3 regions of the Pantoea sp. X-Soil-ISGK-285 genome follow, and region 2 is predicted to be linked to each of the others. Evidence: predicted binding sites of a transcription regulator. Region 2 holds the regulator's gene; each other region holds the start of a gene.
What was found. Region 2 encodes PurR, which represses purine synthesis genes. Its sites were predicted from a motif close to CANGCAAACGTTTGCNTG; they were not measured.

Region 1: glyA (serine hydroxymethyltransferase) is a predicted target of PurR. The motif match lies at 1,821-1,838, and genes of this name have one in related genera.
Region 3: AC6I8B_RS00320 (NCS2 family permease) is a predicted target of PurR. The motif match lies at 1,680-1,697, and genes of this name have one in related genera.

Annotation. Positions count from the first base shown of each region.
Region 1 is NZ_AP035938.1:3,073,362-3,076,893, forward strand. Features, by position in the region: gene AC6I8B_RS14490 (3-phenylpropionate MFS transporter) at 1-92, opposite strand, end outside; gene glyA (serine hydroxymethyltransferase) at 456-1,709, opposite strand; gene hmpA (NO-inducible flavohemoprotein) at 2,036-3,220, shown strand; gene glnB (nitrogen regulatory protein P-II) at 3,287-3,532, opposite strand, start outside.
Region 2 is NZ_AP035938.1:1,878,419-1,881,950, forward strand. Features, by position in the region: gene punC (purine nucleoside transporter PunC) at 1-167, opposite strand, end outside; gene punR (DNA-binding transcriptional activator PunR) at 275-1,180, shown strand; gene purR (HTH-type transcriptional repressor PurR) at 1,177-2,202, opposite strand; gene cydH (cytochrome bd-I oxidase subunit CydH) at 2,484-2,573, shown strand; gene AC6I8B_RS08975 (C40 family peptidase) at 2,619-3,416, opposite strand.
Region 3 is NZ_AP035938.1:66,206-69,737, forward strand. Features, by position in the region: gene AC6I8B_RS00315 (4'-phosphopantetheinyl transferase family protein) at 1-260, shown strand, start outside; gene AC6I8B_RS00320 (NCS2 family permease) at 297-1,610, opposite strand; gene yieH (6-phosphogluconate phosphatase) at 1,763-2,422, shown strand; gene AC6I8B_RS00330 (GlxA family transcriptional regulator) at 2,437-3,369, shown strand; gene AC6I8B_RS00335 (acyltransferase) at 3,354-3,532, opposite strand, start outside.

The DNA of each region.
Region 1 (3,532 bases), 1.2 Mb from region 2:
AGCCACACGCCCCAGAATGGCAGATAGATGCCGTAACAGAAGAAGTAAGTGAAGTAGCCCAATCCGAGCCATCTGGCGGAGCCGATTGCCATATTCCCTCCAGCAAGAGTGCTGCCTGGCAGCATGAGTGGGCGCTACTCTGGCAGAGCGCCGCAGGACAGGCAATAAAAAAGGATGGCTGATGCCATCCTTTCAGAACACTAACCAATCCAAATCAGAGCGCCTCTTGCCGCTACATCTGAATTTCACGCGCAGGAAACACGGTCAGAGGAGGAAAGCGTCCCGCGCCAATGATGGCGCGGGCCGAGCGGCCAGGGATTGGCTTTAGCGACTTTCCGATCTGACCGTGTTTCCTGAGCAACTCCGGTATCACAGCTAACACGCACTCGTTTTTTAACAATAAAAAAGGATGGCTGATGCCATCCTTTGTATGCTGTCTCACAACAGGTTAACGATTAAGCGTAGACCGGCAGACGGCTGCAGATTTCCAGCACTTTCTTTTTGGTGCGCTCAATGGTTGCTTCGTCATTGACGTTATCCAGCACATCCGCGATCCAGCCAGCCAGCTCACGCACGTCCGCTTCGTTGAAGCCACGACGGGTAACAGCTGGCGTACCGATACGGATACCGGAAGTGACAAACGGGCTTTTCGGATCGTTAGGCACGCTGTTTTTATTAACCGTGATGTTGGCACGGCCCAGCGCCGCATCCGCTTCTTTACCAGTCAGGTTTTTGCTCACCAGATCGATCAGGAACAGATGGTTATACGTGCCGCCAGAAACGATGTCATAGCCACGCTCAATCAGCACCTCAACCATCGCTTTGGCGTTTTTTGCCACCTGCTGCTGGTAGGTTTTGAATTCCGGCTCCATCGCCTCTTTGAACGCAACCGCTTTACCAGCGATAACGTGCATCAGAGGACCGCCCTGACCGCCAGGGAAGACAGCAGAGTTCAGTTTCTTATAGAAATCTTCGTCGCCGTTTTTCGCCAGAATGATACCACCGCGCGGACCCGCCAGCGTTTTGTGAGTGGTAGAGGTCACGATGTGCGCATGCGGGATCGGACTCGGGTAAACGTCTGCAGCAATCAGGCCGGCAACGTGTGCCATGTCCACAAACAGCCATGCACCTACGCTATCCGCGATTTCGCGCATTTTCGCCCAGTCGCAAACGCCGGAGTAAGCTGAGAATCCGCCAACGATCATTTTTGGCTTGTGGGTTTTCGCCAGTTCAGCCAGTTCGTCGTAGTCAATTTTACCGGTCTCATCGATACCGTAAGCCACAACGTTATAGAGTTTGCCCGACAGGTTAACCGGTGAGCCGTGAGTCAGGTGTCCACCGTGCGCCAGGTTCATCCCCAGAATAGTATCGCCCGGCTGCAGCAGCGCGGTGTAAACCGCAAAGTTAGCCTGTGAACCTGAGTGTGGCTGCACGTTAGCGTAATCGGCACCAAACAGTTCTTTTGCGCGATCGATCGCCAGTTGCTCAACGATATCAACGTACTCACAGCCGCCGTAGTAGCGTTTGCCCGGATAGCCTTCAGCGTATTTATTGGTGAGCTGAGAACCTTGTGCCTGCATAATACGCGGGCTGGTGTAGTTTTCAGAAGCAATCAGTTCAATGTGCTCTTCCTGACGCACTGTCTCCTGCTCCATCGCCTGCCACAACTCGGCATCGTAATCGGCAATGTTCATATCACGCTTTAACATCCGGATCTCCTGACTCAGCTAACTTTCTGACGGTATTTACCCCCCTTCAGGGGCGAAGGCCCACAGTGTAAACCGTTTTAACAGGTGAAGGTAGGGTGAACCTCCTCTTTTTACGCAAACGATTGGCTGGCTACTGGCAGGGCTTTTTTACACCTTTTCACCCTGTTCAGACGCCACGATTTTTCTTCAGGATGTGACGGCGGCTTCTCAGGATGCACCAAAAAGTTGCCACTTTGACAACCGGGAAATTTATCGGGTTATTTACACCACAGGCGAGACGCTATAAGATGCATTTAATATACATCTTTAAATGAGAGGCCGTTTTTATGCTTGATGCACACACTATCGCCACGGTAAAATCGACCCTGCCTGCCATCGCCGCCTGTGGTCCTGCGCTTACCGCACACTTCTATGACCGCATGCTTTCGCACCATCCGGAACTCAAAAATGTTTTCAATATGAACAACCAGCGCAATGGCGATCAGCGTGAAGCGCTGTTCAACGCCATTTGCGCCTATGGCGCGAATCTGGAGAACCTGGCCGTGCTGCTGCCTGCGGTGGAAAAGATTGCGCAGAAACATACCAGCCTGAATATTCAGCCTGCGCAATATGCCATCGTCGGTGAAAATCTGCTGGCAACCATTAAAGAGCTGCTGAATCCGGGTGAAGAGGCGCTGGCAGCCTGGGGTCGTGCCTATGGCGTACTGGCGGATGTGTTCATTAATCGCGAAGAGGAGATTTACCAGGCGACGGAGCAGCAAACCGGTGGCTGGCGCGGCACTCGTGCGTTTCGCATCAGTGCTATTGAGCAGCAGAGCGAGGTGATTAAAAGCTTTACCTTCAGTCCGGTAGATGGCGGCCCGGTGGCGGCCTTTAAACCGGGTCAGTATCTGACGGTGCATCTGCAGCCCGCCAGTTTCGAACATCACCAGATTCGTCAGTACTCGCTTACTCACCTCAGTAATGGCAAAGATTATCGGATTGCGGTGAAACGTGAAGCGCAGGGCACCGTCTCCGGCTGGCTGCATCAGAATGGCAAAGTGGGTGATGAGCTGATGCTGGCCGCACCGCATGGCGACTTCTTCCTTGAGGTCGATGCTGCAACCCCGGTGGCGCTGATTTCCGCGGGCGTGGGTCAGACGCCGATGCTGGCCATGCTGCATGCACTGGCGGCCCGCCAGCACCGCGCGCCGGTCAGCTGGCTGCACGCAGCAGAGAACGGCAAACAGCATGCATTTGGCCCGGAAGTGATAGCTACGGGCGCGCAGCTCACCGATTTCGTCAGTCAGGTCTGGTATCGCCATCCCGCCGCTGAAGATGCCGGTCGCTATGACGCGCAGGGTCTGATGGATATCACCGCGATCTCCGCACGTCTCGCCTCACCCGACACCCACTTCTACCTCTGCGGTCCGCTGCCCTTTATGCAGCATGTGGTGGCGCAACTGCGCGATGCCAGCGTGGCAGATACACGCATTCATTACGAACTCTTTGGCCCGCACAAAGGGATGTAATTGAGCAATAAAAAAAGCCCGCAGCGCGGGCTTCTTTATGCTGATAAAGAGCTGATAAAGAGATAATCAGATCGCCTCTTCATCCTCTTCGCCAGTACGGATGCGCACCACGCGCGCCACGTCGAAGACAAAGATTTTACCATCACCGATTTTGCCGGTCTGCGCAGTACGCATAATGGTCTCGACGCAGGTATCAACGATATCGTCGCCCACCACCATCTCGATTTTCACTTTAGGCAAAAAGTCGACCATATACTCTGCGCCGCGGTAAAGCTCGGTGTGCCCTTTCTGGCGGCCAAAACCTTTTACTTC
Region 2 (3,532 bases):
ACGGCGAAGCCGCCCAGGAAGAGACTCATACTGGCGCTGATCAGACCGGGTGAAGTGTTAAAGGTTTGCTGCATCGCACCAAAGGCGGGCAGGTACATATCAGTGGCTAAAAAGCCCAGCATGCTCAGCAGGGCAAGGTAGGGCATAAACCCTTTATTCGACAGCATCTGATTCTCATTTTTGCAGGATAAACGCGGCAGAGTGTAAAAGGTGCGTTTGCTGCTGTGAAACGGTAATATTTGCCGATTGCTGTTAAAATTTTTGAAGGCAGATTATGTGGTCAGAATATGCATTAGAAGTGGTTGACGCTGTCGCCCGTGGGGGGAGCTTCAGCGCCGCCGCGCAGGAGTTGCATCGGGTGCCCTCTGCCATCAGCTATACGGTGCGTCAGCTGGAAAACTGGCTGGCGGTACCGCTGTTTGAACGGCAGCATCGCGAAGTGGTTCTGACCCCGGCGGGTGAGCATTTTGTCCGGGAAGGACGCAGCGTCATCAAAAAAATGCTTGCCACCCGGCGACAGTGTCAGCAGCTGGCTAACGGCTGGCGCGGCCAGCTAAGCATAGCCGTTGACCGTATCGCTAAACCTCAGCGCACCCGGCAGCTGGTCAAAGATTTCTATCGCCACTTTCCTGATATGGAGCTGATCATCAGCTATGAAGTCTTTAACGGCGTCTGGGATGCGCTGGCCGATGGCCGGGTGGAAGTGGCGATTGGTGCCACTCAGGCGATACCGGTGGGCGGACGTTTTGCTTTTCGGGATATGGGCACGCTTAACTGGCGCTGCGTGGTTGCGCCCGACCATCCTCTGACACAGGCGAGCCAGATAGATGATGACACGCTGCGGAGCTGGCCATCCCTGGTGCTGGAAGATACTTCTCGCGCACTGCCGCGTCGTATGACATGGACGCTGGATAACCAGCGCCGGCTGGTGGTGCCGGAGTGGCAAACCGGGCTCGAGTGCGTGCAGGCGGGATTGTGTGTGGCGATGGTGCCGGGCCATCTGGCCAGGCCACTGCTCGACAGCGGCGAGCTGGTTGAACTGACGCTGCCGGTGGCGTTTCCGGACAGCCCATGCTGCGTCAGCTGGGCAGAGGATCGCGCATCACCGGCGACAGGCTGGTTGCTCAGCTATCTGGGTGATGCGCAAACGCTTAATCAGGAGTGGTTAAGCGAGCATTAACGGCGATAGTCGCGGAACGGGCCATCGGCCACGGAACGGCGCTCAATCAGCGTGGGATGGACCTCAATCGTTTGTGACACTTCGCGTTTACTGGTAATGCGGTCCAGCAGCATTTCCAGCGCTTTCTCACCCAGCTGGGCTTTAGGCTGATGCACTGTGGTCAGGGCCGGTGCAAAATAACGGGCGTTGCGCACATTGTCATAGCCGATCACCGAAATATCCTGGGGGACGCGTAAACCCATCTCGTCGGCGGCGCAAATCGCGCCCATCGCCATGATGTCACCGCCACAGAACACCGCCGTGGGACGCTGCTTCTGCGACAGGATCTGCTGCATCGCCTGATAGCCCGACTCCGGCTCAAAGTCACCCTGCACAATCCACTCGGCGCGTGGCTGAATACCCGCTTCTTCCATCGCCTTCAGGAAACCGGCATGACGTCCGCCACCGGTGTTACGCTCCATCTGGCCGGGGATTGCACCAATATCCCGGTGTCCGCGTTCAATCAGATAGCGTCCCGCCAGATAGCCGCCCTGGAAAGCATTATCCAGTACCGTGTCGGTGAAGTCGGCGCGCGATTCACCCCAGTCCATCACCACCATCGGGATATTGCGGTTCTCTTCCAGCATCTGCAGCAGATCGTCCGGATATTCAGAGCACATCACCAGCAGCCCATCGACGCGTTTCTGCGCCATCATGCTGAGATAGGCGCGCTGTTTTTGCAGATCGTTATGCGCATTACCCAGAATCAGCGTATAGCCTTTGTCAAAGCAGTGATTTTCAACCGCTTCGATAATTTCAGCGAAATAGGGCGCTTCGCTGGAGGTGGCAAGCAGGCCCAGCGTTTTGGTGTGGTTCACTTTCAGGCTGCGCGCCACGGCGCTCGGCGAGTAGTGCAGTTCTTTAATCGCCTGCCAGACCGCGTTGCGCGTCTCTTCAGCCACAAAGCGGGTTTTATTGATGACGTGCGAAACGGTGGTCGTTGAGACGCCAGCGCGTTTCGCCACATCTTTAATTGTTGCCATGAAAATCGGACTCCAGTGCTTATCTAACTCTATGATAAGCGTAGTGTTAAACGTTTGCGTCTGTTCAGGTTTTTTTCCGCAAAAATGCAGCATTCATGGCCAGGAAACAGGCCGCTGGCGGCGTAAAAGCGCCTGAAAACGTGCGCAAACGGAATCAGGGTTGCGCGCGTTGCGCAACAAAGGCGGGATTCTAACAAGGCTGAACGGATAAAACGAGATTTTTACCGGGCCCTGTGGGAAAATGCGATACCCCTGCTAATTGTGTGACTAAGGAGCAAGCAATGAGTACCGATCTTAAACTGGCTTTAATGACCACCGCGGGCTGTCTGCTGATGATTGTGGCCTTTAGTTTTACCGCTATTCTGCACTAAAAAAAAGCCGGGATTATCCCGGCTCTCTTCTGGTTGTTCTGCTGCTCAGCGTATGGTTTTTGGCGTCATCACCCGACGGGCACCAATATAGTGGCGCTGCCAGTAATCTTCTCCTAACGCGCTGATCTGAATATCTTTGCCGGTGCGTGGCGACTGGATAAACTTGCCATCACCCAGGTAAACGCCGACATGGTCCGCAGTACCGCGTCCATTGATACGGAAGAAGACCAGATCGCCTTTCTCCAGCGACTCACGCTTGATCGGCGCGGCATCACGCAGGTGGTACATCTCGTTAGCAGTACGTGGGATCTTAAACTTCACCAGATCTTTATAGGCGTACCAGACCAGGCCGCTGCAATCGAAACCGGTATGGGGAGAGGTGCCGCCCCACTGATAGGGTTTACCCAACTGACCCATCAGCTTGGTCATCGCGGTTTCGCGGGCCTTCTGGTAGCGCTGACGGTGAGATTTGCTCATCTTAATCGTGCCGGTCTCGCTGGTGGTGACCTCAGCGGTTTTCAGCAGGCGCTGATGACCATAACGTTTTTTCTCTTTGTTCTTACTGAGACGGGCGGTTTTTAGCGAGGTCTTTTTAGCAGGCGTCTGTTTCGCGGTGAGTTCGACTTTTTTCAGTTTTTTTGTTTTTAGTTTTTGAACCGGGCTGAGGCGAGTCTTTTTCGTCACCGTTTTGACCGGGCGACGCTTGCGACGCTCATCGTCGCGCGCACTCTTTTTCTCTGCTTTATGCGTACTGACGTTCACCGGCGCGTGAGGCGACGCAGCGGCGATGTTGAAAAACAGTTGCGCAAAGGCCAGCATGAAAAACGTAATGATTAAACGCATAGTCCGTTGATTAGTTAAGTTGTCAGGGCCACTACGCACCGCGACAAAGTTGAGATTAATCTGATCCAGGATCAGCGCCCAGGCCATTCTAGTCCAGTTCTTTTAAAAACTGTAAT
Region 3 (3,532 bases), 1.8 Mb from region 2:
CGCTGCGCCTGTTGCCCGGTGCGGGTCGGCTGCGATCTTCACTCTATCCCGATATTCAGGTGGTGTGTGATGCGGAGCCCATGCTGGTCTGGTCGTGTGCGCTGTCGTCTGCGACTCAGCGTCTGCATCTGTGGGAGATGGATAACGCCTTTCAGTGGCACGCATTACGCGAAATAGAGATGGGTAAGCCCAACATCGGGCCTCATGCTTTGCGGCTGACCAGCCTGCCCAGCGAGCGCAGCCTGCATCCTGAAATGTAAAAAGCCGCAACCCGGAGGTTGCGGCCCTGAATGCGCTTAGTGCGCGTCTACAAAAACAATCTTCAGCACAAACAGCAGAGCAACAATCACTACGCAGGGGCTGATTTCACGCCAGCGGCCAGTACCCAGCTTCATGACGCAGTAAGCAATGAATCCCAGCGCAATACCTTCGGTGATGGAAAAACTGAAGGGCATCATGGCGGCGGTCACAAACGCCGGAACGGCTTCGGTCAAATCATCCCAGCGAACGCGCGACAGGCTGGCGGTCATTAACACCCCAACGTAAATCAGCGCGCCTGCAGCGGCGTAGGACGGCACCATCGCGGCCAGCGGTGACAGGAAGGTCACCAGCAGGAACAGCAGGCCGGTGACCACGGCCATCAGGCCGGTACGGCCACCAATCGCCACGCCCGAGGTGCTTTCGATATAGGCGGTCACGGATGAGGTGCCTGCCAGCGCGCCACTCACTGAACTGATGCTGTCGACATAGAGCGCCTGCTGCATGCGCGGGAAAGTGCCGGTTTCATCGGTCAGTCCCGCTTTATCGGTGACGCCAATCAGCGTGCCGGAGGAGTCGAACAGATTGACCAGCATAAAGGAGAAGATCACGCCTGCCATGCCGATGTTGAAGGCGCCTTTGATATCCACCTGGCCGACCACAGAAGTAATGGAAGGCGGCGCAGAGAACAGGCCGACAAACTTCACGTCACCCAGCATCCAGCCGATAGCGGTAGTAACCACCATCGAGATCAGCACCGCCGCGTGGATATTGCGTGATGCCAGAATAGCGATGATAAAGAAGCCCAGCGCGCCCAGCAGTACGCTGTGCGAGGTCAGGTTCCCCACGGCCACCAGGGTATCGGGATTCGGCACGATAATACCGGCATTCTTCAGCCCCATCATGGCGATAAACAGGCCGATACCGGCGGTAATGCCGACGCGCAGGCTCAGCGGGATATTGGCAATCATCCAGTAGCGAACCCGCAGCAGCGTCAGGATCAGCAGGCCGACCGCACCCCAGAAGATCGCGCCCATACCCACCTGCCACGAATAGCCCATCGCGCCAACCACCACAAAGGCAAAAAAGGCGTTCAGCCCCATTGCGGGCGCCAGCGCCACCGGCAGATTGGCAAACAGTCCCATCAGAATGCTGCCGAAAGCGGCAATCAGACAGGTGGTCACAAACACCGCCTGGGTATCCATGCCGGCGACGCCGAGGATCTGCGGATTGACGAAGACGATGTAGACCATCGTCAGAAAGGTGGTGATACCCGCGATCACTTCGGTGCGCACCGTGGTGCCATGTTCCTGCAGCCTGAAGATGCGCTGCAAAACGCCTTGCTTGCTCATGCCATCCATCCAGAAGAAAAAATCATCGGCGCGTATCCTGGCGATTTTACCGGGGCAATACAATGATTTTTCGCAACCGATTGCCAGTCTCGCAATCTGCGCTGAGTGCGGTAGAGTGTGGAGCACACCCCTGAATCGAAGGATAGAGTCTGATGTCAGTAGAATGCGTCTTTTTTGATTGCGATGGCACGCTGGTGGACAGTGAGTTGCTCTGTACCCAGGCCTACGTCAACACCTTTGCCCGTTACGGCCTGGAACTGTCGCTGCAGCAGATGTTTGAAAAGTATAAGGGCGTCAAACTCTACGACATTATTCGTGACGTCGGCGACGCGCATCAGGTGACGCTACCGATGGAAGAGGTGGAGACTGCTTATCGCGCAGAGGTCGCGCGGCTGTTTGATCAGCAACTGCAGCCTATCCCGGGCGCGAAAGCGCTGGTTGAGCAGATCAAGGTGCCGATGTGCGTAGTTTCAAACGGGACGGTAAAAAAGATGCAGCACTCGCTGGGCTTAACCGGCATGCTGCCGCTGTTTGCGGAGCACCTCTACAGCGGCTATGACATTCTGCACTGGAAGCCCGATCCGGAACTGATGTACCACGCGGCGGAACAGATGCAGGTACCGATTGAGCGCTGCATTCTGGTGGATGACTCCGAAGCGGGCGCCCGCGCCGGTATCGCCGCCGGCATTCCGGTCTACTACTACTGCGCTGACCCGCACAACCCTGAACTGGATCATCCGCTGGTGACGCGCTTCGACGATATGGCGCAACTGCCTGCGCTGTGGCGCGCCCGTGGCTGGGATCTGGTGTAGCAGCGCGGGCCAGCATGACACACATCGTCTGGTTTTTAACCCTGCCCGGCGTGATGGCGCTGGATCTCACCGGCCCGGCCGAGACGCTGAAGCTGGCGGGCGAGCGCTTTATGCTGCGCTACATCGGCCCGCAGCCGGAGGTGGTCTGCTCCACCGGCATGACCATTGGCGGCATCGAACCGTTACCTGATCAGTTGCCCGCCGGGAGTCTGCTGGTGGTGCCTGGCGTCTATGACTCGCAGGTCTGTTACGCCACGCCGCAGGCCGGAGAGGCTCGCGAGTGGCTGATGCGCCAGCACGCCGCGCTGCGCGCGCAGACCTTTATGCTGGTCTGCGTCTGCTCGGGTGCGCTGCTGGCGGCGCAGGCAGGCATGCTGGATGACGTGCTCTGCACCACTCATCATGATGTGATTGCCCGTCTGAAAGCCGCGGCCCCGCGCGCACGGGTGCAGGAGAACCGGGTGTTTGTCGGGCATGAGAATATCTGGACCAGCGCAGGCATCACGGCGGGAATCGATCTGGCGCTGCATCTGATTAATCAGCTCTGCGATACGCAAACCGCGCTGGCGGTAGCGCGGGAGATGGTGGTCTGGTTTCGCCGTGCCGGTGACGATCCGCAACTTTCGCCGTGGCTGCGTTACCGCAACCACATGCATCCGGCCATTCACCGGGCGCAGGATCTGATGATTGCCCATCCTGAGCACGGTTGGACCCTGACCGAGCTGGCCGGACGCACGCATGTCAGCAGCCGCCATCTGGCGCGGCTGTTTCGCCAGCATCTGGGGATTAGCGTGCGTGAATACCATGAGCAGCTGCGGGTTGGCGTGGCACGCCAGCGTCAGCAGCAGGGTGAATCTGCCGAAAAAGCGGCGCTGGCGGCGGGGTTTTCATCGGCGCGCCAGCTACGGCGCGCCCGCCAGCGTGAAGCCGATCAGCTGACAAAGTGACGGGTATCGACGCGTTTCAGTGCCATACCCAGCAGCAGGCTGCCGCCCAGCGTCAGCCCGAACACCCAGGGCAGGTCGAGCCACGGACGTGACATATCATCGTAATGATGCGTTCGCAGGTAGTGAATGAACAGCGCATGAAAGCCGTAGATCGGCAGTGAAT